DNA from 4 places in the Fusibacter sp. A1 genome. Region 1 is predicted to be linked to each of the others. Evidence: riboswitches for the same ligand, from Rfam matches in the RefSeq annotation. Region 1 holds a riboswitch; each other region holds the start of a gene.
The links. Region 1 has a riboswitch for S-adenosylmethionine ahead of DWB64_RS02895 (methionine ABC transporter ATP-binding protein). Riboswitches for the same ligand answer to the same signal wherever they lie in the genome.
Positions count from the first base shown of each region.

Region 2: another riboswitch for S-adenosylmethionine. It lies ahead of DWB64_RS00020 (O-acetylhomoserine aminocarboxypropyltransferase/cysteine synthase family protein); the one in region 1 lies ahead of DWB64_RS02895 (methionine ABC transporter ATP-binding protein).
Region 3: another riboswitch for S-adenosylmethionine. It lies ahead of DWB64_RS03610 (NIL domain-containing protein); the one in region 1 lies ahead of DWB64_RS02895 (methionine ABC transporter ATP-binding protein).
Region 4: another riboswitch for S-adenosylmethionine. It lies ahead of metK (methionine adenosyltransferase); the one in region 1 lies ahead of DWB64_RS02895 (methionine ABC transporter ATP-binding protein).

Region 1 covers NZ_QQWI01000002.1:185,194-192,753, forward strand. Annotated here, with positions in the region: gene DWB64_RS02880 (response regulator transcription factor) at 1-238, shown strand, start outside; gene DWB64_RS02885 (sensor histidine kinase KdpD) at 225-1,193, shown strand; gene DWB64_RS02890 (M20/M25/M40 family metallo-hydrolase) at 1,260-2,303, shown strand; SAM riboswitch class I at 2,425-2,521, shown strand; gene DWB64_RS02895 (methionine ABC transporter ATP-binding protein) at 2,655-3,401, shown strand; gene DWB64_RS02900 (methionine ABC transporter permease) at 3,411-4,055, shown strand; gene DWB64_RS02905 (MetQ/NlpA family ABC transporter substrate-binding protein) at 4,088-4,888, shown strand; gene DWB64_RS02910 (FAD-dependent oxidoreductase) at 4,988-6,256, opposite strand; gene DWB64_RS02915 (YeeE/YedE thiosulfate transporter family protein) at 6,287-6,838, opposite strand; gene DWB64_RS02920 (sulfurtransferase TusA family protein) at 6,840-7,067, opposite strand; gene DWB64_RS02925 (YeeE/YedE thiosulfate transporter family protein) at 6,994-7,560, opposite strand, start outside.
Region 2 covers NZ_QQWI01000001.1:1,444-9,003, forward strand. Annotated here, with positions in the region: gene DWB64_RS00015 (homoserine dehydrogenase) at 1-429, opposite strand, end outside; gene DWB64_RS00020 (O-acetylhomoserine aminocarboxypropyltransferase/cysteine synthase family protein) at 500-1,774, opposite strand; SAM riboswitch class I at 1,906-2,006, opposite strand; gene DWB64_RS00025 (hypothetical protein) at 2,100-3,113, opposite strand; gene DWB64_RS00030 (aminopeptidase) at 3,262-4,491, opposite strand; gene DWB64_RS00035 (methyl-accepting chemotaxis protein) at 4,689-5,822, shown strand; gene DWB64_RS00040 (flavin reductase family protein) at 5,860-6,435, shown strand; gene DWB64_RS00045 (GNAT family N-acetyltransferase) at 6,507-7,010, opposite strand; gene hemL (glutamate-1-semialdehyde 2,1-aminomutase) at 7,032-7,560, opposite strand, start outside.
Region 3 covers NZ_QQWI01000002.1:337,912-345,471, reverse strand. Annotated here, with positions in the region: gene DWB64_RS03635 (sigma-54-dependent Fis family transcriptional regulator) at 1-673, opposite strand, end outside; gene DWB64_RS19190 (hypothetical protein) at 681-821, opposite strand; gene DWB64_RS03630 (polysaccharide deacetylase family protein) at 806-1,867, opposite strand; gene DWB64_RS03625 (4Fe-4S double cluster binding domain-containing protein) at 1,864-2,556, opposite strand; gene DWB64_RS03620 (DUF4364 family protein) at 2,782-3,315, shown strand; gene metF (methylenetetrahydrofolate reductase [NAD(P)H]) at 3,372-4,241, opposite strand; gene DWB64_RS03610 (NIL domain-containing protein) at 4,244-4,642, opposite strand; SAM riboswitch class I at 4,717-4,812, opposite strand; gene DWB64_RS03605 (S-layer homology domain-containing protein) at 4,953-5,768, shown strand; gene DWB64_RS03600 (carbohydrate kinase family protein) at 5,830-6,774, opposite strand; gene DWB64_RS03595 (cold shock domain-containing protein) at 6,928-7,128, opposite strand; gene DWB64_RS03590 (folylpolyglutamate synthase/dihydrofolate synthase family protein) at 7,320-7,560, opposite strand, start outside.
Region 4 covers NZ_QQWI01000004.1:323,442-331,001, reverse strand. Annotated here, with positions in the region: gene DWB64_RS07345 (hypothetical protein) at 1-188, shown strand, start outside; gene DWB64_RS07340 (AEC family transporter) at 198-1,121, shown strand; SAM riboswitch class I at 1,253-1,351, shown strand; gene metK (methionine adenosyltransferase) at 1,509-2,696, shown strand; gene DWB64_RS07330 (acetyltransferase) at 2,774-3,397, opposite strand; gene DWB64_RS07325 (ATP-dependent RecD-like DNA helicase) at 3,534-5,714, shown strand; gene DWB64_RS07320 (ComF family protein) at 5,683-6,351, shown strand; gene DWB64_RS07315 (hypothetical protein) at 6,371-6,778, shown strand; gene flgM (flagellar biosynthesis anti-sigma factor FlgM) at 6,860-7,129, shown strand; gene DWB64_RS07305 (flagellar protein FlgN) at 7,204-7,560, shown strand, end outside.

The DNA.
Region 1 (7,560 bases):
AAAACTTACAAAGCGGGAGCACCAGATCTTAAGCTATCTGATTGCGGCGCGTGGCAAGGTTGTAACCAAAGGCATGCTGCTGGAAGGCATATGGGATGTGGACGGAGAGTTTGTCAATGAGGGGACGGTGAGTGTGACGGTCAACCGACTTCGTAAGAAGATGGACCCTGACGGTAGATGGATTCAAACGATCTTTGGCATCGGATATAAATGGAGCGAATCAAATGAAAATTATTGACGTTTGCATCGCCTTAACGGTTTTTATTGTTCTCGTGATTTTGTTTTTACTCGCAACGCCGCTGAAGTACCCTTTAAGTGTCCTTATTGTGGCGCTTTTGCTACTACAGGGCTATAAGACACATTGGATCAAGGGAGCGCTTCAGAGCGAGATGGTATCCTTGAGTGATCAAGTGCAAAGCCTGATCGATGGCAAGGAAATCGAATCGGGTGCGGTGGCATCAGATGACCTAGTGTCGAAGCTGCAACATCAAATGCTGAAGTTCAGTGACCAAATAAGGGTCATGCAGCGTAAGGAAACGGACGAAAGAACACGTCTACAGGCGCTTATCGGAGACATATCCCACCAGCTTAAAACGCCACTGACCAATATGAAGATGTATCAGAGTCTTTTTTTAGAAACGAATGAAGATGCGTTTTTAGAAAAAATCATCAGGCAGACTGAAAAACTGGAGTGGCTTGTCGAATCCCTGATGAAGCTTTCTAGAATCGAGTCGGGATGTATCGATGTGACTGTGAAAAATGAGAACATCAACCTGACTCTCTTAGACGTGATTAGTCAGGTTCACCTAAAAGCGAGTAACAAGGACATCATGATTGATTATAAGCCTGAGGATATCCTGATAAGACATGATAAGAAATGGAGTACGGAAGCGATTTTTAATGTGGTGGACAATGCTGTGAAATACAGTCAACGCCAGACTAAAATTTGCTTGAAAGTGACGGAAAACGAAATGTTTCACACCGTACTTGTAAAAGACGAAGGCATAGGTGTCTCATCAGAAGAGGTCAACCATGTATTCAAGCGATTCTACCGGTCAGATACTGCAGATGATCAGGAGGGAATCGGACTTGGACTGTATCTTGCGCAAGAAATCATGCGAAAGCAGGGGGGATACATCTATTGCAAGCCTTGCAGGATAGGCAGTGAGTTTCATTTGAACTTTAGGAAGTAATGACTTTGCTTTCATGAAGGCGTAATGTAAAATTAGTCTTGTAGACTAAAGGACAAGGGGGATATTATGAATAAGAAATTTTTAGAAACACTGATCAAATGCCCGTCGCCATCTGGGGACGAGGTGGCTATACAGAAGCTTTGGATGAATGAACTTAAACCTTATGCCCATAAAATGGAGACAGACTTCTCAGGAAACGCGATCGCTATTTTGAATCCGGAGGCGGCCTTCAAGGTCTTATTGGCAGGGCACTGTGATGAGATTGCGTTTATGGTTCAATACATCGACGATAAGGGCTTTGTCTATGTCAACCGTGCAGGTGGCATCAACCCGAAACTTGCCCTAGGCAGCCGTGTTAGGATCTATGGAAAAGAAGTCGTTAAGGGTGTGGTTTCTGTCAATGCTGAGCATAAAGGAGGCGAAAAGGGAGAGATCAAAGTCGAGGATCTGACGATCGATTGTGGAGCGTCTTCAAAAGACGCTATCAAAGAACTTGTAAGTGTAGGCGACTATGTCATTTACGATATGGATTATGACTATCTGCTGAATAATACGATGTCTGCCCGTGCCCTAGACAACCGGTCTGGTGCCTTTATCGTTGGCGAAGTGATCAAAGCGCTTTCGAAAGAAGATTTGAACGTGGGAGTGTACGGTGTAAGTACCGTCAATGAAGAAACCACAGCAGGTGGTGCACATTTTGCTACTGCACAGATTCAACCCGATATGGCGATTGCTTGTGATGTGACCTTTGCAACAGATGGACCAGGTGCCAACCTTAAAAAGGATGGCGATGTCAAACTTGGCGGCGGTCCTGTTATTTCATATGGGTCACAAATCAATTTTAAGATCAACGACATGATCAAGGCGACTGCGAAAAAATATGAACACAAACTGCAATTTGAATTGACGCCAAATCGCACAGGAACCGATGCGGACAGAATGCGTTTTACCGGCAAGGGTGTACCTGTTGCCCTTATCTCTCTACCCCTGCGCTATATGCACTCCCCTAGCGAAGTGGTCAGCTTAGACGATATTCAAGAAGAGATCAATTTACTTGTAAACATGATCAAAGACATGACTGGTAAAGAAAATCTGAAGCCGCTTGAGTAATCGACCATTCTCTATTGTGGTTGTTTTATCTTTTTAAATTGAGGGTTGACAGATGATAAGATAGCCTTTAGAATGTATCTAAGTTAGTTGATAGTAATTTTCGTTAGACAATTGAATAGATCACTTATCAAGAGTGGTGGAGGGACAGGCCCGATGAAACCCAGCAACCTAATTTCGATTAAGGTGCTAAATCCTGCGGAGAATCCGAGAGATGAGATTATTTTATAAGCTACTCTTTGGAGTAGCTTTTTTAATATCAAAATGGTTGATCATTAAAAATAAACGCTCATAAGCGTTCTTTTTATACTGGTCTAGTGTTAATATATCACATATATGTCAATAGGAGGCATCATGATTACCGTAAACAGGGTTTCAAAAGAGTATAGAACGATCCATCAGAAGGTGCAGGCTGTAAAGGATGTCACACTGACGATTGAAAAGGGTGAAATATTCGGCATTATCGGACTAAGTGGAGCAGGCAAGTCGACGCTTATAAGATTGATCAACGGTCTTGAAGGTTCGGATTCGGGATCGATTGGTGTAGATGATGTCATCATCAATGAATTAACAGAATCGCAGCTGAATGGCAAGCGTAAAGAGATCGGGATGATCTTTCAGCACTTTAACCTTTTGTCTTCAAGAGATGTTCTGGAGAATGTGATGTTTCCCCTTGAAATCGACGGAATGAAAAGGGATGCTGCAAAGCGAAAAGCAATTGAACTATTAGAAAGAGTCGGACTTGGCGATAAGGTTCAGGCTCGCATCAGTCAGTTAAGTGGTGGGCAAAAGCAAAGGGTGGCGATTGCCCGGGCACTTGTCAATCAACCCAAAGTTCTGCTTTGCGATGAGGCGACCAGCGCGCTCGACCCTAAAACAACACTTGAGATCTTAGCGCTGCTTAAAGAGCTGAGAGATCAGTTTGGACTGACAATCATGCTGATCACACATCAGATGGAAGTGATTGAATCGATATGTGATAAGGTCGCATTTATGGAAAACGGATCTATCAACCATATTGAGTCCTTAAATAAGGGCACTAAAGAAAATGAGCGCTTGAAGATCATTACAGATGATTTCTTCAAAATCAAGGCGAGTTAGGAGTTAGTTATGTTTTTAGATTTAATCGAACCTACACTGCAAACCCTCTATATGGTGGTTGTGTCATCGGTATTTGCGTCTCTGCTTGGTTTTCCGATTGGAATTTTACTGGCAGTCAGCGGCGAGGACGGTCTGATGCCAAATAGGGTGATCCAGTCAATATTGGGGAGTGTGGTCAATATGACACGTTCAATCCCTTTTATTATATTAATGATTTTACTTTTCCCGCTTACCAGAATGATGGTGGGAAAGACAATAGGTACTACTGCTACGATCGTACCGCTTGCAATTGGAGCGGCCCCATTTGTAGGAAGAGTTATCGAAAGTGCATTGAAGGAGGTTGATAAAGGAGTTATTGAAGCGGTACGGGCGATGGGGGCATCTAAATCACAGATTATTGTGAAGGTGATGTTACCAGAAGCGTTGCCTGCGATCGTATCCGGCTTGACACTTACCATTGTCGGTCAGATCGGTTATTCCGCAATGGCTGGTGCCATTGGTGGAGGAGGACTTGGCGATCTGGCGATACGATATGGATTACATAGGTATGAAATGAATGTACTTATCAGTGCCGTTATCGTAATTGTAGTACTTGTTCAGGTCGTTCAGTTTAGTGGTAACACGTTAGCAAACAATATTATAAAACATCGATGAGTGTAAGAACTTTAGGGAAGACGGAGGATTTTATGAAAACATTAAAACTTGTAGTTACATTAGGATTGGTACTAGCTTTACTTGTAGGGTGCCAAGGTACATCTAGCGAGAAAATCATCTTAAAAGTAGGCGCATCACCAGTACCTCATGCGGAGCTACTTGAACTTGTGAAGGAAGATCTGGCAACTGAAGGAATTGAACTGGATATTATCGAGTTTACGGATTATGTTCAGCCAAACTTAGCGCTTGCGCAGGGGGATTTGGATGCGAACTTCTTCCAGCATGTGCCTTATCAAAATAATTTTGCAGCAGAGCATGGTCTTGAACTTGCTGCGATCGCTTCTGTTCATGTCGAGCCGCTTGGTCTCTATTCTGATAAAGTGAAATCTATCGCTGAGTTAAAAGAGGGCAGCACGATCGCCATCCCTGCGGATGCTGTGAACGGCGGAAGAGCACTGATCCTTTTAGAACAGTCAGGTCTCATTAAGTTAGCGGATTCCACTAATCTTGAAGCGACAGAAAAAGACATTGTCGAGAATCAGCATCAGTTTAACTTTGTCGCCGTTGAAGCTGCTCAGTTGCCAAGAGTGCTTCAGGATGTGGATGCCGCGATCATCAATGGGAACTATGCCTTAGAAGCTGGTTTTGTACCGACAAGTGATGCGATCCTGCTAGAAGGCAGCGAGTCGCCGTATGCGAATGTCATCACGGTTAGAGCCGGTGAAGAAAACAATGAAACCTATGTGAAGCTTGTCAAAGCCTTGCAATCGGATAAGGTTGTCGAGTTTATCAATGAAAACTATGGTGGTGGAGTAGTCCCTGCATTCAATTAGTCATGTGCCGGTCGATAAGAACCTGCATCCGCTTGAATTACAGCTAACTAAAAGAGGCGCATTCAAATTGAATGCGCCTCTTTTACTTGAGAGTGTTTGTTAAGATGGTATTACTAAAGATTTTTCAATCATGTTATCAAAGATGGTAGTACAGAAGCCATCTTTGCATAATTCGTCATAGCATACGACAAGTACTTCTTTATTCTTGATAGCGACAGCAGCAGGGAACTTTTCTACACCAAATCGATCGGCAAGTCCTTTTGACTTGTAAACGTCGATTCTGGTGACAGCTACTTCGTTTTTGCGTGTTGTTTCGTACTGCTCGATGGTAGTCAAAAAGTCACGTGATGGCGCATCGATTGCATTGTAGAGGTAAATTAGACCAGCTTTGTCTGCTGTGGCTTCGATGATTTGCTCAAAGGCTTCCGTTTCGGCGATGTATTTTTCTGCGGCATAACCTGCAATTGCTCCATCACCAACAGCTGTAGCTACTTGCTTAAGCCATTTGTCTCTAACATCACCACAGGCGAATACACCAGGAATAGAGGTCTCCATCTTGTCGTTTGTGACAATGTACCCTTGTGGAGTAAGCTGGATCATATTTTTGAACAACTCCGTGTTTGGTATGTAACCGATAAATTCAAAGCAGTTGTCACAGGTAATCGGTAAGCGCTCACCTGTTTTCACATTTTTAAGGATGACCCTTTCCAAATGGCCTTCACCTTCAAATGCGTCGACAACCGTGTTCCAAACGAACTCCATTTTAGGATTTGCCAGTGCCTGGGCTTTGGCGATCTCATTACAGTCCATTTTACCTTCGTCGTGCATGACAGATACAGTAACTTTATTTGCAAACTTAGTCAGAAACATTCCTTCTTCAATGGCAGCATCGCCGCTACCGATGACTACGACGTGTTTATCCGTATTGGATGCGGCGTCGCAAGTCGCGCAGAATGAAATACCCTTATCGAACAGATAGTTTTCTTCGTTGAGCGCACCAGTAACGCGAGGTCTGCCACCCGTTGCAAGAATCACTGTTTTTGCGATGTATTTGTTTCTGAAGGTTTCAACAATCTTTTCATCGCCTTCAAGGTCGACGTGTTTGACATCTGTGAGCTTGAATTCCACTCCCATGTCTTTTGCCTGTTGTTTCATTTGGTCTGTAATATGCTCGCCCTTAGGTTCGCCAGGAAAACCGGGGTAGTTTGCGATTTCATTTGTATAGGTTGCAAGACCACCCACTAAAGCTTTTTCTATAAGAATTGTCTTTAACTTCGCTCTACCTGCATAAATACCTGCAGTCAGACCGGCGGCGCCGCCACCGATGATGACAACATCATAATGTTCTATTTTTTTTTCTCTACTCATATTTTCCCCATTCCAGTAATCAGTTTATGGTTACATAAAGAACTTTACTAATAATTTGCTACCAACAACAGCACCAAAGAACATACCGATAGCAAAAACCCAGCCAGACAATGAAAGTGATGCGATTCCACTGTAAAGTGCGCCGATGTTGCAACCAAATGCAATTCGTGCACCATAGCCCATCAGGGTTCCACCGACAATTGCAGCGATTACCTGCTTCATGGATTTAATTTTTTTGATTTTGAACTGTGAAGCCATAAGGGTGGCAAACAGCGCACCTACGATAATACCAAGATTTCTCATGGTGCCGGCATGGTTTAAAAAACCCGCCTCAAGTGTCTTTTGCGCACCTGCACTGGAGAAGTAGTACCACTTATCCACCGAGCCGCCAACTGCTTCGAAAATCCAAGCGCCCCAATTTGCAAAGACACCGGAAACACCCCATGGATTACCTGTCGCTGCGAGCGTTACTATTTGAAAAATGGATAGCAACACGGCACCGGCAACATAGGTAAGCGGTTCACGAAACCACTGCTTATAGATAGGTTCATCTTTTAGATTATTAAAAAGGGCTTTGAACATTTTATTTTACCTTCTCGATGATAACTTCCCATTCTCCATCGTCAACTTCTTCTACTTCAACATTATGACCGTCGCCACGTGCCCAATCCGGGATGTTTTTCATTGCGCAGCTGTGGTCGATTTGAACGATTAGGATATCGCCAATCTCCATATCCTTAATTTGATTTTGTGCCTTTACTAATGGTACTGGACACGCTTCGCCAAAACATTCTAATACTACTTCCTTCATTGTTTGTTCCTCCTTGATTTTCAGTTGATTGTGAACGCTTTTTCTCGTATTTGACTGCCGCAACATAAAGTAGCGCTAGAACAGTCAGTTGAACGACTACTGCTCCCAGCCAGCCGAATACGTCTGGAAGGAATACAGCTTTTCCTTTTGAAATAAAGTTAAACTTCCAAAACTCGAAGTTATTCGCACCCCATAGTGATCCTACTATAAAGAAGATGAGTGAGATAACGTTCATTGCAAATCCTTCACCGACGCGCATTAGCGTACCTGAAGCGCAACCTCCGGCGATAACCATACCGATTCCAAACATGAAAGCACCTGCAAGGGTGGCAAAGCTGATTGGAACGACATAACTCATACCCGGTATCGGTAAACCTTGTGAAAAGTATCCGTATTTGATTGCAGTAAAACCTATCGTTGTTAGGATTAAGGCGACAATGACGGCTCTTGTCAAGGCTGTTCCCCCGGTTAAGTAGGGATCTCTCATAGAAGC
Region 2 (7,560 bases), on a different contig from region 1:
AAGCAGATGTTCTTCAAGCGTGGATATGACAGGAATTCCACCGGCGACACATGCTTCTACCATAAGATTCACATGGTTGCTGTTTGCCAGTGCTTGAAGTTCTGGATAATGGGCGGCTATCACTGCCTTATTGGCTGTAATCACATGTTTCTTATTGATGAGTGCGCGTTTGATATAGGCATAGGCCGTGTCGATACCGCCAAGCACTTCAACCACCACATCAATTTCAGGATCGTCGACGATATGGTCCGCATTTGTGGTAAACCGCACATCGTCACGTGTGCCTGCGTACTTGTCCAGATTTCTCACAAGCGCTGTTTTCACCGATACGGCTTCCCCAACAAGCGTCAAAAGCCTATCCTCATGTTTTTTTACAATGTCCGCTACTCCGCTGCCTACTGTTCCAAAACCTAACAATCCCAACTTCATATGTTCTTCTCCTTTGACATCACCAACTTATTATATCTATGATACGCTTTTACCCCTTAAGTGTTAAGTCTTATTTTGATAAGGCCTGATTTAAATCATCGATCAGGTCATTCACATTCTCTATTCCTATCGACAGACGGATCAGCTCAGGTCTTACTCCTGCGGCGATTTGCTCATCAGCGCTCAATTGCTGATGGGTGGTAGACGCCGGATGGATGACAAGTGACTTGGCGTCACCTACATTGGCAAGATGCGAGAATAGCTTTAGCAGGTTGATCACTCTGACACCCTTGTCGTAACCGCCCTTTACTCCAAAAGTCAAAATCGCTCCAGCTCCCTTAGGAAGGTATTTTGTCGCCCTTTCATAGTCCGGGTGTGATTTTAACGACGGATGTTTTACCCATGCGACTTCAGGGTGGTTTTCAAGAAATTCTGCGATGCTTCTGGCATTTTCGACGTGCCTTTCTACTCTTAGCGATAAGGTCTCTATACCTTGAGCCAGTAAGAAGGCATTGAAGGGCGAAAGGCAAGCACCCAGATCCCTAAGAAGAGTGACTCTCAACTTAACGATATAGGCAAGGTTTGCAAATGCCTCATGGTATACAAGTCCATGGTAGCTGGGATCCGGTGTCGTAAACTCAGAAAATCTGCCACCCGTCCAGTCGAACTTTCCGCTGTCGACAACCACACCGCCGATTGAAGTTCCTGCCCCGCCGATATACTTTGTCGCAGAATGGATGACAATATCGGCACCATGTTCTATAGGTCTGAAAAGGTATGGTGTGGCAAAGGTGTTGTCCACAATGAGCGGCAGCTTGTTTTTTGCTGCGATGTCAGCGATCCTATCAAAATCAGGAATGTTGATTCCAGGGTTTCCTATTGTTTCGATGTAGATCGCCTTTGTTTTTTCGTTGATGGCAGCCTCATAGGCGTCAAAATCATCAGGACCTACAAATCTGCTTGTAATTCCAAATCGTTTTAAGGTATGGGTGAATAAAGTTGACGTACCGCCATAAAGGGTGTTGGCAGCGATGATCTCATCCCCCGCTGCCGCGATGTTCATCACAGCATACGAGATGGCAGCCATGCCTGAAGCCGTCGCAACTGCTGCGACACCGCCTTCAAGCGCGGCGATTCTTTTTTCAAAGGCGTCTGTGGTCGGATTCGTCAGACGGGTGTAGATATTCCCGAATTTTTTAAGTGCGAACAAATCCGCCGCATCCTGAGCATCGTCAAAGACATAGCTCGATGTCTGATAGATTGGAAGCGCCCTCGACTTTGTCGCAGCGTCGGGCACAAGTCCCGCGTGAATCTGTAATGTCTCAAACCTGAAATCATTCTTCATGTGTATCCTCCTGATATTCAATCGCTATCTCATTCACTACGGCAATTTATAAATCCCTGATAATTTAAAAAGATCGTCAATAAAAAAAAACTTCTTGTAGCAGGCTACAAGAAGTCATTGAACTTTCTTATACCTTATCTTCCAGGCTGTTGACCTGCTGGATTTAGCACCACAGCTATTGCTAGGTTGCCGGACGTCATAGGGCCAGTCCCTCGGTCTCTCTCGATAAGTAATGATTAATAGGATTATAAACGCCTAACTTTACAAAAGCAAGCGGTTTTGTGATAGATATTAGATATAAGAATGATATATCAGATCAACATGGTTAGAGGGCTCTGAGCCTCTGCATCGTATCCTCGTCAAGGGTTACCCATTTTAGGATTGCCGCTTTTAAAATCGCGATAGGGGTCAACAACCATCCGTTGACCGTATGACAAGTGGCTAGCCCTAAGTCAAGCTTTGAACCGGCAAGCTCCCAATTATCGTCACCTTCTGTGAACTCGATAAAAATGACCTCAAAATGGAGGTACCCCAAGTCATCTTTGATCGCATACGATCCAGACTTCATACCTTTTTGCACCGTTGTGACGCCATTTGCTTCATTGAACTGGTCAAAGGCTTCCTTATGCTGAAGCGGCATGACAAGATCAATCGTAGGTTCTTTCAAAGCCAAAGTCCCTAAATGATGGGCCGCGCTGTATTTGGGCCCCATGATGAAGCCCGACTCATAGTCACGGTAAAAGTGCAAAAGCCTTATGATGTGGTTGTCTTCAGGGCACACCCACTTTGTCTGGTATAGGAAGTCGTACTGGCCGATCTGACGTTTCAAGCCCATTCCAAGATCCATTTCAATAAGGGCGAAATCAATCTCCTCGAACTCGGCCATACCGTTTTCTTTTCTGCGGCTGTCGAGCAGGTCGGGGGTTTCCACTTCCCACAGTACTGTTTCTCCTATGAGGCTGATGTCCCACTGAGTGCCGTATAATTGAGGCCGTCTTTCAAAAAATGCGATTCGATCGGCCATATGCGCAGCGTAGCTCTTTGTGACAGGATCCTTCTTCAAACTATAGAAATCCCACGCCCCACGCATGAAATCAGGCATGCTTATCGCATGGATGATCACCATGAAAAGCGCCTCTGCAGCCTCTTCGCTCAGTTTTGCAAAGTCCGGCCACTGGTTGTCTTTGACGTAATTCATGACAAAGGCGGCGTTCTTCTCATGCAGAGCCCGTATCTCGGGATGGTAGCCTGCAAAAAGTTCACCGCGGTTCATAATATCTTGACGGAGTTCATAATCCGCTTCTTCCATCTTTATAAGTTGTTTTTCAAGTTGTTTCATCACTTAACCCCTTTTCAATTTGATAAGAAACACCTTTGCTATTATATCATAGTTTACTACCCCAAAAGTGCCCTTTCCACTCGTAGAAGCATGCGATATTCAATTTATTCAAAAAAAAAGAAGTGCACTCGCACTTCTTCAATAGTTTCTATATTTTCCAGTTGCCTTTGTCAAATACGATGATTTCCTCACCACTGGCTGTTGTTCCTGTGATGTTCAGTTCACCTGAACCTACCATGAAGTCCACATGCGAAAGCGACAGGTTGACACCCATTTCATCCAGTTTCTCTTTGGAATGTTTGTCCGCATCCTCCACAGAAAGAAGATAGGCGTTTCCAAATGCGAAGTGGCATGATGCGTTCTCATCAAAAAGCGTGTTGAAGAAGGTCACGTTCGTATTGGAAATCGGTGAGTCATGGGGAACGATCGCGATTTCACCTAGGTACATCGAACCGTCATCCGTTGCGAATAGATTGGCTAGAGCATCTTGTCCGACTTCAGCCTTATAATCGACCACTTTACCCTTTTCAAACGTGAAGGAGAAGTTCTCGATCAGCTTTCCGCCATAAACAAGCGGTTTTGTCGAAGCCAGGGTGCCATCCACCTGATATTTGTGAGGTGTGCTGAACACTTCTTCTGTCGGTATGTTAGGAAGGAACTTGTCGCCTGTTAGGCTGAGCTGACCACCGCCGATCCACTTGTGGCTCTCAGGCATTCCGACAACCAGATCGGTGCCAGGCGCCTTATAGTGGAACTTTACAAAGTTCTTGCCATTTAGAAGTTCAAGTTTATCATCCAGAAGATTCAAGTGGTTCTCCCAAGCCTTTACAGGATCTGGCTCGTGCATGCGTGTAGCTTCGAAGATCTTATCCCATAGCGCGTCGATCGCTTGAGTTTCTTCTAATTTTGGAAATACTTTTTTCGCCCAAGGAGCGTTGGCATGGGCGACAATCGTCCAGCAGGTATTTCCCTGCATCACATAATTCTTGTACTCTTCCGATGCGAGTGCAGCGGCCTTTTGAAAGAGGCCCATCTTCTTAGGTTCGATATCCATCATAAGTTCCGGATCTGCAGAAACGATCGAAATGATGGCGGCACCTTTTCTTATCATTCCAAGCAGCCCGTCAACTCTCCACTGAGGAAAATCGGAAAGCACTTCTTCAGAAGCGTTTTTAAGAAGCGCATGGGTAATGTGCTGATCGCCATATTCCACAACGACTCTCTTTGCACCTGCCTCATATGCTTTTGCAGTCACAAAACGTGCAAGTTCATAACAATTGATCGGTGCGTTGACAATGACTTCCTGATCTTTTTTGACCCCAGCACCCACACGTACTGCGAGGTCGGCATATTTCGCTAGTTTTTCTTGAAAAGACATCCTAATCCTCCTGTATAAAAATATTTTTACGGTACTTCAATGATAACGTTTTCTCCGTATTCTTTCAAGGTCGTCCACTTATTTAATTGATTTTTTTCAAGATTGGATGACCATATAAATAATAGTTTAACAATTTTAAATATTTCAACTTGCGCCCCCCCTTCGCGTAGGGTATTCTAGAACTGGAGGTGATTATTATGTGGAACAGGACTACAAAAAATTATACGGCTATCGGAGCACTTTTCGGATGTGCGTTTCCTTTGGGGGCGATCACGTTTGAACTCATCAGACTGAGTCTTCCCTTGACATTGGATTCCATAACTTCGATTCATCATGACAATCCACTGCTTTTTATGGTGGAAAGCGCGCCGATCTTCCTTGGTCTTTTTGCTTATTTCGGTGGAATCAGCAAAAGTAAGGCGAATGATCTGAACGAAGTCTTAAATCTCAAGCTGACTGATCTTGAGGACAGCACCAAGCTCGTTTCAGAGCTCGCGGACGACGCAAGCAGGCAGTATGAAGTAATGAGTACGACCGCCACAAGGCTACGGGACAATCACCACCATACAGAAATAGCACTCGACTCGCTTTGTAAGATGAGCGATACCATCGATGATCTGTCAAAGGACATCAATGGACATGTGGGTGATATCGCAAACACCGTAGAGCACCACTCCTCATTTACAAAATCAATGGTCAACAAAATAGAAGACGCATGCGGGCTTATCGCATCATCCATCCAAGTGATAGAAAAACAATTCAATACGCTGTCCCTCTTGGAACAGGAAATCAGCAAAGACCTCACACACATGGGAACGCTGGGTCAGAACGTGAATGAAATCACCACTCTTATCGCAACGATACAAACCATCGCAGACGATGTCTCCTTGCTCGCACTTAACGCATCCATCGAGGCTGCAAGGGCAGGTGATTCAGGTAGGGGGTTTGAGGTCGTCGCAAAAGAGGTCGGCAAGCTTGCAACCTTCACAAAAGCCACAGCTTATGATACGACACTTGTTGCAAATGAGCTGCTTGAGACCACCACGCAATTAGCTAGGGATTTCGATCAGATCAAAGGAAAACTGACACTCTTCACCAACTCAAAATCCGCCCTTTTAGATGTGACTAAAACTATTGATGAAACCAAGAACAATATGTTAACCTTATCAGTAGAAGCAAGTAGCAAGATCACCACTCAGCAGTCACATATCAACAACAGTCAGCTCTCCATCAAAGAACGTATGGAATACCTTGGTCAGCTGAAGGATGTTTCACATGAGCTGACTCAGTCCTTGGAACTCATTTCTAAAGACATCAAAACGCTCGGCTGACCGAATAAAGCGGTGATCGCCGATTGGAGGAACGACTATGGCTAAAATGACCTGGAAACCCGGCACGATGATCTATCCTGTACCCGCAGTGATGGTCTCCTGCGGAGACTCAGAAGACACACACAACATCATCACGATCGCTTGGACCGGAACCATCTGTACAGATCCCGCCATGGCTTACATATCGATCAGAAAATCCAGGCATTCCTATGACATCATCAAGCGCACGAAAAGCTTTGTCATCAACCTGACGACCAAAGATCTTGTCTTCGCGACAGACTACTGCGGAGTCGTATCCGGAAGGGATGTCGATAAGTTTAAGAAGATGAATCTGACAAAAGTCAAGGCGACTCATGTAAACGCCCCCATGATCGAGGAAGCTCCCATCAACATCGAATGCGAGCTGAAGGAAATCGTAGAGCTCGGTATCCACGACATGTTTATCGCCGAAGTGAAGGCGGTGCATGCCGATGAACGTTACATGGATGAGTCCGGTAAGTTCCACCTCGACCAAGCCGAGCCCATCGCCTATTCACACGGGGCCTACTACACCCTAGGAGAGAAGCTTGGCACGTTCGGCTATTCCGTAAAGAAGAAAAAAAAGAAAAAATAAGTGTAAAAAGACTCACCCGACGCCTAAGCTGTGGATGAGTCTTTTTTAGTGGTTAAGATGATGGTTTACTTTTAAAGTTCAAAAACATAACCGATCTCCCGAAGCACCTGTTCGCCGATGGTGATGTCCTTCTCTTCTTTTTTAACACCGCCCATTCTCACGTAAAACCCTCTGTGGGGATTGGCTTTTAGGGACCAGATGATCATGTTCTTCTTTCCTTGGGCCTTAAATAGCATTTCGATCCTGTTATATAGGGCGTGTCCGATACCGTTTCCCTGAAATTCGGGGAGCAGGTAGATCGCATAAAGCTCACCGTCGTACTTACCCAACCTGTCTTCACCGGCAGTGGCGAATCCAATGATTCTGCCGTCGATTTCCGCGACAAAAACGATAGAATCGTCTTCTGAAAGCCTAGTTTCATAGTTGGCGACAGTATCTTCGAAATCAGTCCATCTTTTTTGAATGAATGCGTCATCCACGATATTTTTGTACGCGGACTCCCACGTTTTAAGATTGACTTCAATGATCGCTCTCGCATCTTCTCTTTTTGCGAGTCTTATCGTAAATCTATCCATAATGGCACCCCTTTTCAAGTTTTACTTATTATAACATACTTTCAAGGATTCACCTACGGCTTCAAGGGTGTTTTCCACATCTTCCTCGCTGTGTGCCGCAGATAGGAACAACCCCTCAAATTGAGCGGGCGGAAGAAGAATACCTCTTTGAAGCATTTCTCTAAAGAATTTGCCGTACATAGAAGTATCGCAGGTCGCGACTTCCTTGTAGTTTCTTGGAACTTCAGGAGTAAAGAAGAGACAGACCATGCCATTTACCCTGACAACAGAAAGAGGATACTCCGAATTTTGGATGATATCCGAAAGCCCACGTTCCAAAATCACAGCCTTTGCTTCAATCTCGCGGTAAACTTCCGGGTGATCTTTTAAATGGGTCAGCATCTTGTATCCCATATACATGGCCAGGGGATTGCCAGAAAGCGTACCGGCCTGATAGACTCCACCAACAGGTGACACGCAGTTCATCACCTCTCGTTTGCCGCCGTAAGCTCCAACTGGGAGTCCGCCACCGATGATTTTTCCATAACAGGTCAGATCAGCCTCCACACCA
Region 3 (7,560 bases), 150 kb from region 1:
GATCAAAAATACCTCTGGTCATATTGGGTTCACTGATCACAAAGGACTGATGGCTGAGATCCGAATTTTCCGCTGCGGCTAAAAAATCAGCGGGTACCGTCGAGCCGACAGTAAATCCAAAGGCGTTCTCCACATAGTCGTTGAGCCTTTTGATGATTCCCTTGCAATCGGTGTAGACCACCCCCTGCTCCATGTGACTCACAAGCAGATCAAGTTCTCGGCTTGCGACCTCGAGCGCGTGATGGTCAAGGGTTTCCCTATATTTCGATGCGATCAGTTTGGCCATTTCGCCGACGAACTTCTTCACACCCTCACTATGGGCGATCAGATAGTCCCTTTGGGATTCGTCATAGGCGACTAGGCCTATGACGCCTAATATTCCATCCTTTGATACGATAGGGGCGCAGATTTCTGCGAATTCCTTGCAACTGTTTTTGTTTCCGCACGCCGCGCAAGCGACGTGGTTTCTTGGCTGGTCGATAAACAGCAGCTCTCCTGTCTTTAGGGAGAGCGCATTCGCCGATCCTTCATCGATTCTGCCTAAGGACTCATCCCTTGTCGTGATGATCTTTTCAAAGGTATGGTCGACGATGGTCACGTGGACGCCGAGTGCCGCTCTGATCGCCTCTGCGACCTGCACAAGTGTTTCTTTGATACTGCTTAAAGGTTCCACTCTCCACCTACTTTGGACGATTGACAATCAAATGCAATAGGGCTACGACTTCTTTCATATGGAACAAGAGCCTGTTCAGGGTAAACTGAATCGATACCAAGATGATAAAAAACATCATCACTAAAATTATAATCATTTGGTTTTCCACTCTATACCTCCTTCGTCATACAGTAAAACACGTTTTTGAGCGCTTGCCCCTTCAGACAAGTACTCCATCGTCTCTTTGTTTATGGTGATTACATCCTTGAGTCCATCCGAGATAAACCGCCTGCCTGGATTGTCCTTGAAATAATCCAACCAGAAGTTCAGTTCGTAGTCGTCATCACCTACTGTGATCCGGTTTAGGTCATATGCGTCAAAACGAGTATCAAAAGGTGATTTTATGGGATTCCAGCCCACATTCACCGAACTGACCATTCTATATGGAGCGAGCCACCCTTCACCTTTGACAAGTTCAAAATAGTCTTTTGGCTTTTGGCCGAAGGGCACCGAAAAGTGAAAGGAGCTGTTTCCGTTAAGCGCTTCAAGATACTCAGCCTGTTTGACAATGGTCGACCGCTGTTTTTCCTGATCGACCTCAGTCAGATTGACATGGCCTGCTGTGTGGTTTCCCAGTTCATACCCGCTTGTGAGCAGATACTCGACTTTATTAGCATCAATCGGCGCGTTGCCAAAGACGACCGGCTGGTTGACATAGAATATCGCTTTTCCACCAAAGCCTTCATACTCCCTCTCCATGGATTCGAAGATTCCTATGACGCAAGAGGGATCGATGGTACCATCCTCCAGGTACTGAAAATTGGAAGGATGTCCGTCATCGAAGGTCAGCACGATGGGGGTCTTACCTGCAGGAACGTCAAAATCACCAGTGACAAGTTCTGTCATCGTGATCGGTACGTATCCTTCACTATAAAGCCTTATCAGATCTTTTTTGAAGTTCTCAGGGGTTCTTGCGTAATACCCTTCCTTGCTCGGATCACTCACAAGATTGTGATACATCACAATCATCACCTGACCCAGTTCATTGGGTTTATGCTCATCGACTATCTTTTCATAATCGATCGATTCTGCAACCGCTTTAGCATCCTCTTCGTTTATACCCTGATTCTTTACGACCACGTCCCCGCTCAGCGGACCGCTTAGGAGCGAAACTGTCAATTGAAGGACCACAGCCCATTTCATAAAATACATCATCTATTCTCTACCTTCCCTAATTTTCTTCCCTTGGGGCATACCGAAAAACAGAGGCCGCAAACCACACCTCGTCCTATGTGCTGATATGCCCTGTGCATGTGTTTTGAACAAGCTCTTACATCAATCATTTCGTTTCTTTCAATACCTTCATGCCAATTCACACCGTAAATGGCCATGGCAGGACAGATTGCGGCGCATAAGTCGCAGCCCCCGCACGACTCCTCTTCAACCTTTGGATATTGATCTGGCTGGTAGGTGGTCAGCACCGTACCCAGGCGTACCCTTGGTCCGTGGGTCGGCGTGATAAAGCAAGCGCTTTTGCCAATACTTCCTAAACCGGCTAGCCTTGCCGCAGTCCTATGCTGAAATCGCCCTTCGTAATGATGTTCTTTTCCAGGCAGCGACTGGGATGCGGCGATGGGATAGGCCCGATGGCCGTTCTTTTCAAGTGCAAGACCGATTTCCAGATTGATTTGATCGATCATACGGTTTACCGTCCGATACAAATGGAAATACGGTACCGTCGGAGCATCGACCACCTCATCGATCACCGCTGTCAACATAGGAACATAAAAGCTTACTGCTGTCTTATAGTGGTTCAAGTCTTCCGGGAGCGCGCCCTTTAGGTCTGCAAATCCCCAATGATCTATCTGATGTCTCTTAAATACGTTTTCAAGTATCGAATACATAAGCACCTCCAACGGTTCTATCACCATTATAGCGGAGATTGCGCGGATGTTAAAGCGCCACTGGCTATTTGGTGCCGAAATAACTTTGCCCCACAATATCTTGTGTATCTTCTTCAAAATTTCATGTAATTTTAATCTTTATTCGTTTCAAGTTCACTTGTTTTCTGATATACTATTTTTAGTTTGAACTTAACCTTTAAGTGTCCATGATAAAGTGGTGAAAATATGTTTAATCAAGATTCTAGAGTAGAAGTAAAAGAAAAGTTAATCCTGCTATATAGCTACCATGCGGTGGGCGTTCCGGTAACAGGCGAACAAATCAACGATATCCTGTTGTCGCTGAACCTCATCGAATATTTCCCTCTACAGCAGCACACGCTCGACCTAGTCGAAAACGGCATGCTGGAGGAGCACGATGTAGACGATGAGCACCTTTATATGATCACAGATCAGGGAATAAACACCTTGAATTTCTTTAAAGACCGAATCAGCGCTGCGATCACCGGTAAGATAGACGATGTGATGGTCGGCGTGAAAAAGGATATGAAAAAGTCGCGTCTGATCAAGGCCGAACACCAAAAGATAGATGAAGGAAACTACATGGTCGATCTATCAATCAAAGAAGGTCCTTATAATCTTGTGAAACTGACACTCAGCGTTCCAAGCAATAAAACCGCTAAAGAGATGTGCCAGCAGTGGAAAGACGACGCTGTCGGCATGTACGCAAAGATCATCGAACTCTTCGACAGCGGAGAATAATACACACAAGCAAAAACCGTTTGAAGAAATCTTCAAACGGTTTTTTTATAGGTTGCTCACCTTGAACTTCGCACAAATTCGATATTGCCGCAGATCTGATCGGCGGTTTTGAAGCTGTTCATCGTATAAAGATGCACTCCTCTGACCCCCCAAGAGATCAGGTCGATGATCTGTTCTGAAGCGTAGGCGATACCCGCTTCTCTGAGGGCTTCTGGATTATGCTCGAATTTTTCGATGATGCGCACAAACTTCTTCGGTAGTGTCGCTCCCGAAAACTTGCATATCTTTAGTATCTGTTTCGCATTAAGTACAGGCATCACACCAGCGATGACTGGGGTATGTATACCAGCAAGGGTCAGCCTGTCCATGAAGTCGTAAAAAATCTCATTGTCAAAAAACATCTGCGTCAGCAGGTAATCAAGCCCGCTGTCACATTTCATCTTGAGGTTCAAGATGTCCTCTGTCCGGTTTCTCGCCTCGATATGTCCTTCAGGATAACATGCGCCGCCGATGGAAAACACGTCAGGCTGGGTCTCCTTGATAAACCTGATCAGGTCCGAGGCGTATCTGAAGTCGCCGGGGACATCAGTTTCACCCTTGTCGCCCCGCAGGGCCAAGATGTTCTCGATGCCGAAATACCTCATCGAATGGAGAGTTTGGGCAGCTTCAGCTTTGGTCATGTTCACACAGGTCAGGTGCGTCACCGCATTCATGTTCTGAATGTCCTTAATGTTCTTCGCGATCGAAAAGGTGTTGTTTTTCGTCCCTCCCAGCGCGCCGTAGGTCACACTGATAAAATCGGGATCCAAAGAATGTAGCTTGTTCGTTGTCGATAGGAGCTTTGGCAGTTTTGTATCGTCGTTTGGCGGAAATACCTCAAACGAGAACGAAAACGGCTTTTCCTCCAGTATTTTGCTAATCTTCATTCCTACCCCTTTTCTATCGCCTGGACATCGCAGGCCTCTATACAATTATAACAACTGATACATCTGGATTTATCAAAAATCAGTCCACTGTCCTCACCTATTTTGAGTGCTCTAGTGAAACATGCCCCCGCACATGCCCCGCACTGGTGGCACCTAAGCCGGTCAATTACGATCTGTGTCTGGATGATCTCCACCTGCACCCCTTCAAGTTCAAGAAACTCGATCGCCTGATTCACCGCTTTTGAAGCCCCTTCGATCTCAAGAATCAGATGCCCCATGAACTGCTCATCCACGATCGCGCGGTAAATGTTAAAGACGATGTCGTATCGTTTTGTCATTTCATAGATCAAAGGTTTTTGCACCGTCTTACTGTCATACGTTATTTCAATCTTGCACATCATACGCTCTCACCCAGCCCTCAATTAGTCCCAATTAATAAAAAAACTACTCCAAGATAAATTAGAGTAGTCGATCTAGCTTATCTGTCGGTTTCACCGCAGGATTTAGCACCTTGGCATCGCCAGGTTGCCGGACTTCATAGGGCCTGTCCCTCAGTCGCTCTTGATAAGTACTATTAAATTAAACCTATTATAACAGAGGCTCAGACCGTGTCAATCCATATACGGTTGGTATGTCAGAGGTATTTCAACGAAGCGTTTTCACTGGTAATGGTTAGCCTATTGAGGGTATAATGATGAAGAGGTGAAAAACATGAAAAAACACATTTTTGCACTAACGATAGTCATTCTTTTACTTGTTACAAGCATTGCTTTTGCCATGTTCGACGATGCGAGCAAACATTGGGCGGCAGATGACATCAACGCGCTTGTCCAGTCCGGAGCCGTCAACGGCTATAGCGACGGAACGTTCAGGCCAGACAACACGATCACACGCGGCGAGTTCACAAAGATCCTTGTCGTACTCAAAGCCGATGCCGTCACCGCGGCCACAGGTCATTGGGCCCAGCGGTATGTAAACACTGCGGTGGATAAGGGCTACTTGCCCTACAAGCATTTTGACGATTTGGACAAACCCATCAGCCGACAGGAAATGGCTTACATGATCGCAAAAGCCGCTGACAATCCTACACCATATCCTTACGCCTTTTCATTATCTTTAAAGGATTTCACATCGATGGATTCCTTTTATCTGGAGACCAGCTACACCGCCTACGGGTCGGGAATCATCGGAGGCTATAAGGACAACACCTTCAGACCGACGGCCTTTGCCACAAGGGCCGAAGCCGCCACCATGCTGATGAGAATGCACCGGGAAGGAAATAGACAGCCCAGAACCGTCAGCTTCAATCAGCAGACCCTTTCCTATTATGACGGCACAGACGGCAAACCTGCGCTGATCGCCGTAAGCGGTAAAGTTTATGATGTCAGCGCTATCGGTTCATGGAAGGATGGAGTCCATCGGGATGGTATCAAAGCAGGCAAGGACTTAACGGACTTCATGCAAGGCTCACCCCATAGCCCTGCGATCGTCGACGAGCTTGAACTGGTCGGCGTGTTCACCAAATAAAGCCATTCACGCAAAAAAGGCCAAAGCATATGCTTTGGCCTTTTTATGATTTAGCGGATGATTACAAGTCTCTCACAAGCCACTTGGTTTCGCTGATCAGACGATCGACGAATTCAGGAGACAGGTCAGGATTAATGGTCTCGTCACTCAATATCGCGATATTCGACATCGTCATCGCACGCTTGATGGTCGTGACAATGTCGGTATCCGACATGTAACCATAACCTAAGCCCGCGACAAAGGAATCCCCCGCACCGGTGACATTGCACACTGAAACATTTTCAGCGGTGATCTTCAAGTGTCTTACTCCATCTGTAAAGTAGATGCCTTCAGAGTCCAAGCTGATAAATACGTTCTTAACCCCCTGATCAAGGAAAAAATCTCCCGCCCTTCTCAGATCGTCATCCGACTCGATTTCAAACCCGACAAGCACTTCCGCTTCATATCTATTGGGCTTGATCGTATGAAACTTACCTAAAAGATGTTTGATGGAGATCGCCTTTTCAGCGGATACCGGATCCAAGATGAACTTTGTAGACCCGCTGAAGGTATCCAGCATGTACTCAAGATTTTGAGGACTGTCCGCATCGACAAACACATAGTCGGCACCCCTTATGATTTGCGCCTTCTCATCAATGAATGAGGTATTCAGTTCAGCGATGGCGCTCATGTCCGCAATGGCCGACACCATTTCGCCTTTTTCGTTCAGAATCGCCAGATAGGTCGGCGTTCCTCCGTTCTTAAGTACCAAGGTCTCTGACATGTCATAGCCGATCAGCTCTGAATGTTCAATCATACTCCTACCTTTTTCGTCATTTCCGACAACCGATATGAAACGGGTGTCCACTTGAACTCTTGCGAGGTTTTCTGCGATATTCCTGCATACGCCTCCAAATGACATCTTCACCCTACCAGGTGTAGAGTTATACGGTCTGTACTTATTTGAACTAAAACCAAAAATATCAACTACAGAAGCTCCGAACACCACGACATAGCCTTTACTCATTCCACATTCCCACTTTCCTATTCTTATTCGCTTTGTGATTGTATCACAAATACGTGGATTTTGAAATAATGGAGCGCAGATTTAGTGCCACCCTTTGATTTTCGCAAAAAATAAAAGCCCTACACATGATGTGTAGGGCTTAAGCTTTAGAAATTAGTCAACTACGTTGATGTTCTCAGCTTGAGGACCTTTAGGGCCGTTTACTACGTCAAAAGTTACTTTTTCGCCTTCTTCAAGAGTTTTGTAACCATCTTTTTTGATTTGTGAGTAGTGAGCGAAAACGTCATTACCATCTTCAGAAGTGATGAAACCAAAACCTTTTTCTGCGTTGAACCATTTTACTGTACCGTTCATAATGAGTACCTCCAAATTTTTATTGCCTTATTCACTATTAAGCTGTATTGTAATTCACAATAAAAATTTGAAGCATTGGTGCAATCAAATCCCTGTGGTAATACTGATACTTAATACTGCAAGGTTAACTCTATGATACATCTTTTTAAAATAAAATGCTAGCCTTTTTTCAAAAAAAAACTCACAAAAGATTAGAAAGCCTCACTTGTTAGAACTTTTCTGACTTCGCCGATATAGTATAAACTTCCAAAGCAGTAGATGTTCACCTCTTTGTTTTTATAACTTTTAATGACTTCCACAGCATCGCTTACCCGATCGAGTTCGACGATTTCTCCGCCAAAACCTGCTTTTTCGATCTCGGATTTCAGCTCAGAAGTCTTCATCGCTCTTGGATTATCGGGTTCGACTAAATAGATTTTTTCGAATTTACCG
Region 4 (7,560 bases), on a different contig from region 1:
ACTCGGATCAGCTGCTGCTTGCAAGCAGCGACCTTAAGGCCATGCTCAAATGGGACGATAAGCTGACAAGTCGGTTTGGCGGAGACATCGAAAAGTATGAGGAATGGGATTTTGAAGAATCCATTTTATATGATTTTATCGATAGTGATTTTGTGGACTTTGATGATTTTTTAGCATACCAGGATTAGGAGTCGGATATGAGTGTGATGGGTCAGATTTTTGTGCTGTTCATGTTGATCATGATCGGTTTTGCTATTAGGAAGCTTGGAATCGTAAGCAGTGCGATGAACAAGGAAGTAAGCAGTTTTGTGCTGAATGTGGCACTGCCTGCGTTTTTGATCTCGTCGATGGATTTTCCATTTTCGATGGATGTGTTGATCGATAGCGGTCTTTTGATACTAGTTTCTTTTGCAGTATATGGGGTTTCGATCCTTATATCGAAGATTTATTCAAAAGTAATGGGAAACACGGGCAAGTCAAAGGATGTGATGGAGTATGTCATCATCTTTTCCAACTGCGGATACATGGGTTACCCCGTGGTTTATGAGATTTTCGGTGAAAAAGGAGTCTTTTACGCCGCGCTTTACAATCTGTCGTTTAGCATTCTGATCTGGAGCTATGGTGTATACCTTCTAAAATCGGATGACGCGGTGAAGAAGATATCGATAAGGGCTAGACTCAAGCGGGTCGTGAGTCCCGGACTTGTGGCGATTGTAATCGGCTATTTCATGTTTTTAACTGGTCTTTCCTTCCCGGAGCCTGTCAAAGTGATCTTGGAAATGGTTGGTGATACCACAACTCCGCTTTCGATGATGTTCATCGGATTTATCCTTACGGAAGTGAAGTTTAAAGAAGCGATGCAAAATACACAGGTATGGTGGATCTCCTTGCTGCGCCTTGTGGTGATTCCGGTGCTTACTTATACCGCGCTTACACTTTTAGGATTTAAAGGGTTGACATTATATATTCCTGTGATCATTTCTGCAATGCCAGCTGCCGCCAACACGGCCATATTCGCTTCGCAGTTTAACAGCGACTACAAATTTGGTTCGCTCCTTATCTTTGCCACTACACTGCTAAGCTTGGGTACGATACCGCTTTTGATGATGTTCATCAGATGAATTAATTTTTGAAAAAATGATATAAAAAAACGCTTGCAATCTTAAATGACAAGTGATATAGTTTATCTTGCATTTACAATTGAATGAACTTTTATGTGTTAACCTAATGGTTTAGGGTATTACATAAAAGGACCTTATGAAGAGTGACTGAGGGATAGGCCCGATGACGTCCGGCAACCGGTTTTTAACACGGTGCTAAATCCTACAGATTAAATTCTGGAAGATGAGGAGAAGCGACTGCGCCTTATCTTTATGAAGCGCATTTTTTTATGCGAAAATTAACTTACTGAACATTCTCACCACCCAAAGATGACTTCAAGGGCTACGAGATTGGGATAGAAAAACATCTACCTGATTCGTCAGGACACAACACTAGGAGGTTTTACAATGAGAAAAAGATTTTTTACTTCTGAGTCTGTGACTGAAGGCCATCCAGATAAAATCTGTGATCAAATTTCTGACTCAATTCTTGATGCGATTTTTGCACAAGATCCAAACGCAAGAGTTGCTTGCGAAACATCGGTTACTACAGGTCTTGTACTTGTAAGTGGTGAGATTACTACTGACTGCTATGTTGATATTCAAAAAACAGTAAGAGAAACTATTGCTGGAATCGGATATGACAGAGCTAAGTTCGGCTTTGACGCGCACACTTGCGGTGTTCTTGTCGCTCTTGACGGTCAATCGCCTGATATCGCACAAGGTGTCGACAACGACCTTGAACATAGAACAGGTGAGGAATCTGATGCTGAGTCCAACACGGGTGCCGGAGACCAAGGTTTGATGTTCGGTTTCGCATGTAATGAAACACCTGAACTTATGCCTTTACCGATCTCTCTTGCACACAAACTTGCTAAAAGACTGACTGATGTAAGAAAGAATAATACACTTGACTACTTGAGACCAGACGGTAAAACACAGGTTACTGTGGAGTACCTAGGTGACAAGCCTGTTAGAATCGACACAATCGTAATCTCAACTCAGCACGGTCCAGAAGTCGAGCACGCTCAGATCGTTGCAGATCTTAAGAAGCACGTTGTTGCTCCTATCGTTCCGGCTGAACTTCTAGATGAGAAAACAAAATACTTTATCAATCCTACTGGCCGTTTTGTTATTGGCGGACCACAGGGTGATGCAGGTCTTACAGGTAGAAAAATCATCGTTGACACTTACGGCGGCTACGCTCGTCACGGCGGTGGTGCTTTCTCTGGTAAAGATCCTACAAAAGTTGACCGTTCTGCTGCATACGCTGCAAGATACGTCGCTAAGAACATTGTTGCAGCAGGCCTTGCAGACAAATGTGAGATCGAACTTGCATATGCTATCGGTGTGGCTCATCCTGTTTCTGTTCTTGTAGAAACACACGGAACTGGCAAAATCACTGAGGAAAGAATCGAAGAGCTTGTTGCAAAACACTTCGACCTTCGTCCGGCTGCAATCATCAGAGACCTTGACCTAAGAAGACCTATCTACAAACAGACAGCGGCTTACGGCCACTTCGGTAGAACAGATATCGATCTTCCATGGGAAAAAACAGACAAAGCGGACATCCTTAGAGCTGAAGCTGGATTATAATAAATCAAAAAACGCCTTCGGGCGTTTTTTTGTTTTTATTGGCGCAAATTAAGAAATACTATCTAATTTGACATATCCTATTTATGATGCTTACCCAACGCTTTTGCGGGTATGCCCACGTGAACGTCGTGTGTATGGATATCCTTTGTGACGACAGCTCCCGCGCCGATGGTGTTGTATCCGCTTATCGTCAAGTTAGGCAGGATCGCCGCATGGATGCCTAAGAAGCAATGCTCACCCACGATGACGTTTGAACCAGTTGTCGCTTTGGGTCCGATATGTGCATAACGTCCGATGATATTGTCATGCTCGATCAAGGCACCTGTGTTGACGATCGCGTGTTTTCCGATGATGGAGTTGGCGTTGATGATCGCTCCTGCTGACACGAAGGATCCTACTCCGAGTGTGACATTGCTCCCGAAAATCGCGCTTGGGTGGATGATGGTTGCATAGTGGATGTCATATCCGTCGGCGATTTCCTGTCTGATCCTGTTGCTGCCGATTGCGATGATAAAGTGTGCGTCAGGGTACTTACGGATCGTGGAGTAGTCACCTAAGTAGGGTAGAGGCAGCTCTTCGCCTGTGTAGTCGGTCTGCAGGTCGATAAAACCGATAGGTCTGTAATCTCCTGCGGCGATCACTGCGTCATAAACAACCCTAGCGTGACCTCCGGTTCCTAGTATGATTAATTCTTTTGACATAAGGCACCACCTTTCTCGTATTTAGTATAATTTTATCATACATAATGCGATAGGTGTAGTTACGTTGCTACATTTAAAGGGCATTATATGCTATCATTAAGGCATACAAAATTTACTAGTCCGAATTGGAGTATTTATGATCATTACAGGTGAAATCGTTACTGTCATTTATCAGAACGAAGAAAATCATTATCATATATTGGTCGTCGACACAGGCGAGGAAGAAGTGACTGTCACAGGTACTTTTACAAAGCTTGCGATGGATATGCAATATGAGTTTCATGTGGTTGAGAAAGAACATGCGCTCTACGGTAAGCAGTACCAGGCAGAGGCATACAAGCTACTGCTCCCAAGCGGCAGCAATAAGATCAAGGACTTCTTGGCATCAGGTCTGTTTGAAGGTATCGGAGAATCCACCGCCGAGCGTATTGTCGCGAAATTCGGAGAGGACACCCTCGATATCATGCGCTATAATCCCGATAGGCTCAAGGAGATCAGCGGTATCGGTGACTCTAAATTCGAGAAGATCCACGCCTCTTTTCAGTCACACCTTGAGGCAGAGGAGATCCTGTTCTTCTTGAACCAGCTGGGACTCAGTGTCAAGCAATCCTTTAAAATCTACGAGGCTTACGGCACCCACACGATAGAAAAACTCAAGAGGAATCCGTATTATATCTTGAAGGATGTCAAACGCATCGGGTTTAAGACGGTGGATGAGGTCGCAAAGAAACTTGGATTTGACGATCATGCCGCGGAACGTATCGAATCGATCATCGTCTATCTGCTTGACCAGGAGGCGATGAACGGTCATATGTTTCTCAGTAGGTCTGAACTTTTAAGGCTCCTAAGGAGCATGGCAAACGTGCCTGAGGACCTGTTTGATGTGGCGGTTTCTGATCTTGCGGTTGGTGGGGATATCCACGTCGAGAAGGTGGAAACCGAAATCAGAATTTATGCGATGAACATGCATAAGACCGAGATAGGAATCATCAGGGAGATCGCAAGACTTCAGCACGGAATGCCCAAGGATCTGTCCTATAAAGGCAATTTCAGCAAACTGGACCTGACGATGGAACAGCAGATTGCTGTCGATCAGGCATTTATAGAACCCATGTATATACTCACAGGTGGTCCGGGAACAGGAAAAACCACGATACTTAAGGAACTGGTCCTGAGGATGGAGGCAAGTGAGATAAAATATGCGCTCGCGGCACCTACTGGAAGGGCTGCGAGCAGAATGGAAGAGGTTATCGAGAGACCTGCTTCGACAATCCACCGGCTGCTTGAATACATGTATCAGGAAGATACGAGCTTCTTGCACTTTCAAAGGAACTACGAAAATCCGCTGGAGGTCGATGCGATTGTCATCGACGAGGTGTCGATGATGGACGCCCCTTTGTTCTTAAAGCTTCTGGACGCCGCAAAGACGGGGACTAGGATCATTTTGATCGGGGACGTGAACCAGCTCCCTGCCGTGGGACCCGGCAACATACTTAGGGATCTGATCGATTCTGGTGTGATACCGACAAGCGAGCTGTCGCAGATCCACAGACAGGCGGCGGGAAGTCTTATCTTGACCAATGCCCATGCGATCTTACATGACGGTGAGCTTGGGGTGAACCAAAAGGGAAAGGATTTCTTTTTCATTCAGGAATCCAGGCAGAACAAGATTCTCGATACCCTTCTTGATGTGATTTCGTTGAGACTGCCGAAGTACTATCATATAGATCCGATAGAGTCGGTTACCATTTTGACTCCGATAAGAAGTGGAGCATTGGGCGCTGAGGGCCTTAATATCGCTTTGCAGGCCAGGCTTAATCCCCAGAGAGGGGACAAGGTCTTCGGTCGATTTTTGGTTGGGGACAAGGTCATGCAGAACAGGAACAACTACAGCATCAAATGGACAAGAATCGGAACCCTTGAAGATGGAGACGGTGTTTTCAACGGTGAGATCGGCAAGGTGGAGACGGCGGATAAGAGAGGCATGGTCGTCGTGTTTTCTGACGGCAAGCGGGTGGAATACTCTAAGGAACTAAGCGATGACCTGGTGCTTGCCTATGCGATGACCATTCACAAAAGTCAGGGCAATGAGTTTGACTATGTCATCATCCCGATGTTTCATATGCCTGAACCCCTTAAGTCTATCAATCTGATCTACACTGCGATCACAAGGGCGAAAAAGCAATTGACGCTCATCGGAGACACCAGGGTCTTTCAGGACCTTGTTCATTCCCAGCGAGTGGTGATTAGAAGATCAAGTCTTGCAGAAAGGTTGAAAAAAGTATATGAAGGAGCATTTAAGGACGATAAAGAATAATATACTCGATCTGTTTTTTCCGCTCGATGAGCAGTGCATGTTATGTGAAAAAGAAGAGAAACTCGATGCGCCCTACCTTTGTAAGACTTGTCTTAGCAAGCTTGAGGAGATGCCTTTTTCCCATAATAGGGAGATTCCTGTTTATAAACAGGTAATTAGTGGGTATCTACTTAATGAAACAGCTAAAAAAATCATCTATAAACATAAATACGGTCATAAAAGATATATGAGCCATGTGCTTGCCCATCTTCTGGCAGAAAAAATAGTAGAGGAAGGGTTGGAGTTCGAAGTGATCACCTCCATCCCATCCGGAAAAAAAAGAAACCGGATGCGCGGATGCGATCATGCCTATGACATCGCTGTGGAACTTGGACATATTGTGAAAAAACCTGTGAGGAGGATGCTCAAACGTGTGCATCACGAGTCTACCCAGTCCGAGCTGTCAAAACTTGAGCGATACGGGAACATGGCGGACGCCTTTAAGCTGATTAATGGCACCATCACTGAAACCGAGATACTTGTGATAGACGATATCTATACGACAGGTGCGACAATGGAAGCTGCGGCAAGGCTGTTAAGTTCTGAGGACAGGAAGCTCATCGGTGCTACTGTTTTTTATACACCTATTCAGAAGTGACGTTGAAAGGAGCGGCAGTATGGAAGCTAAAATCATAAATTGCAAGGAGTGTGGGCGATTATTCAGTTCTGTGGGCGGAATCAAGGTCTGCACAAGGTGTCGCGACACCCACGAGAAGGAGTTTCAGACCGTGAGGGAGTATCTTTACGATAATCCCGATGCAAGTTTAAAGGATGTGGAAGACGATACTGGCGTTTCTCACGAGTCGCTGATGACATTTTTAAGGGATGGAAGACTGGAGTTTAAGGGCGAGAATCTGCTGTTAAACTGCGAACGCTGTGACAAGCCTATCGCGACCGGACGCTACTGCGAAGAGTGTCAGGCGCAAATGGCAAAAGCGCTTGGCGCCGCCGGAAAAGAGATCGCAAGTTCGATTGATGCATCCTCAAAAAAGGAGCATAAAACCTCGTTCCACTCGAAAAAATAAATTAAATCATAAAAAGTGTAAAGTCACCCCCTGATATGCCGATATAATTAGTAAGAAATCGGAGTAAACGGGGGTGTTCTTATGAAGATCTATGGTAATGTAAATGTACAAAATGCCATGAAGACGTATGTTAAACCAGTGAACAAGACTGAAAAAGCGACTGGAATCAAGGTTACAAAAGACAAAATCGAAATATCTGACGCTGCAAGAGAAGTACAAGTCGCTACTAAGGCGATCAAGAATCTTCCAGACATTCGAGAAGACTTAGTGCAAGAACTGAAAGCTGCTATCAAGGACGGTACGTACAAGCCATCCAGTGAAGACATTGCGAAGAAAATCTTAGGTAAATAGCACGCGGCACGGCGATTTGAAGGATCAGGTCGTTGTGCTGGCTATGAGCCTATGACTTTGCATCGAGGTGAAAAATGAAGAATTATTTTAATGATCTGATAGAGATTATTCAGAAAGAAGTCAAACTTTATTCTGAGCTTAAAAAATTAGAGGAAACAAAAAAGAATGTGATCATCAACAACGATGTAAAGGCATTGGACGCCATCACCAAACAAGAACAAGGATTTGTTAAGACCATCGTACAGTTGGAAACGTTAAGAACTCAAGCTGTAGATGGTCTTTGTCGTGAAAAGGGTTATAAGAAAATCGACAAGCTCTCAGAACTGTATGATATGCTAAACAGCTTTGAGGCGCAGCAGCTTAGGGTCTTTGAAAACAAGTTGGTCGATGTGATAGAGGATATTAGGGATGTAAATCAGTTGAATGAAAAA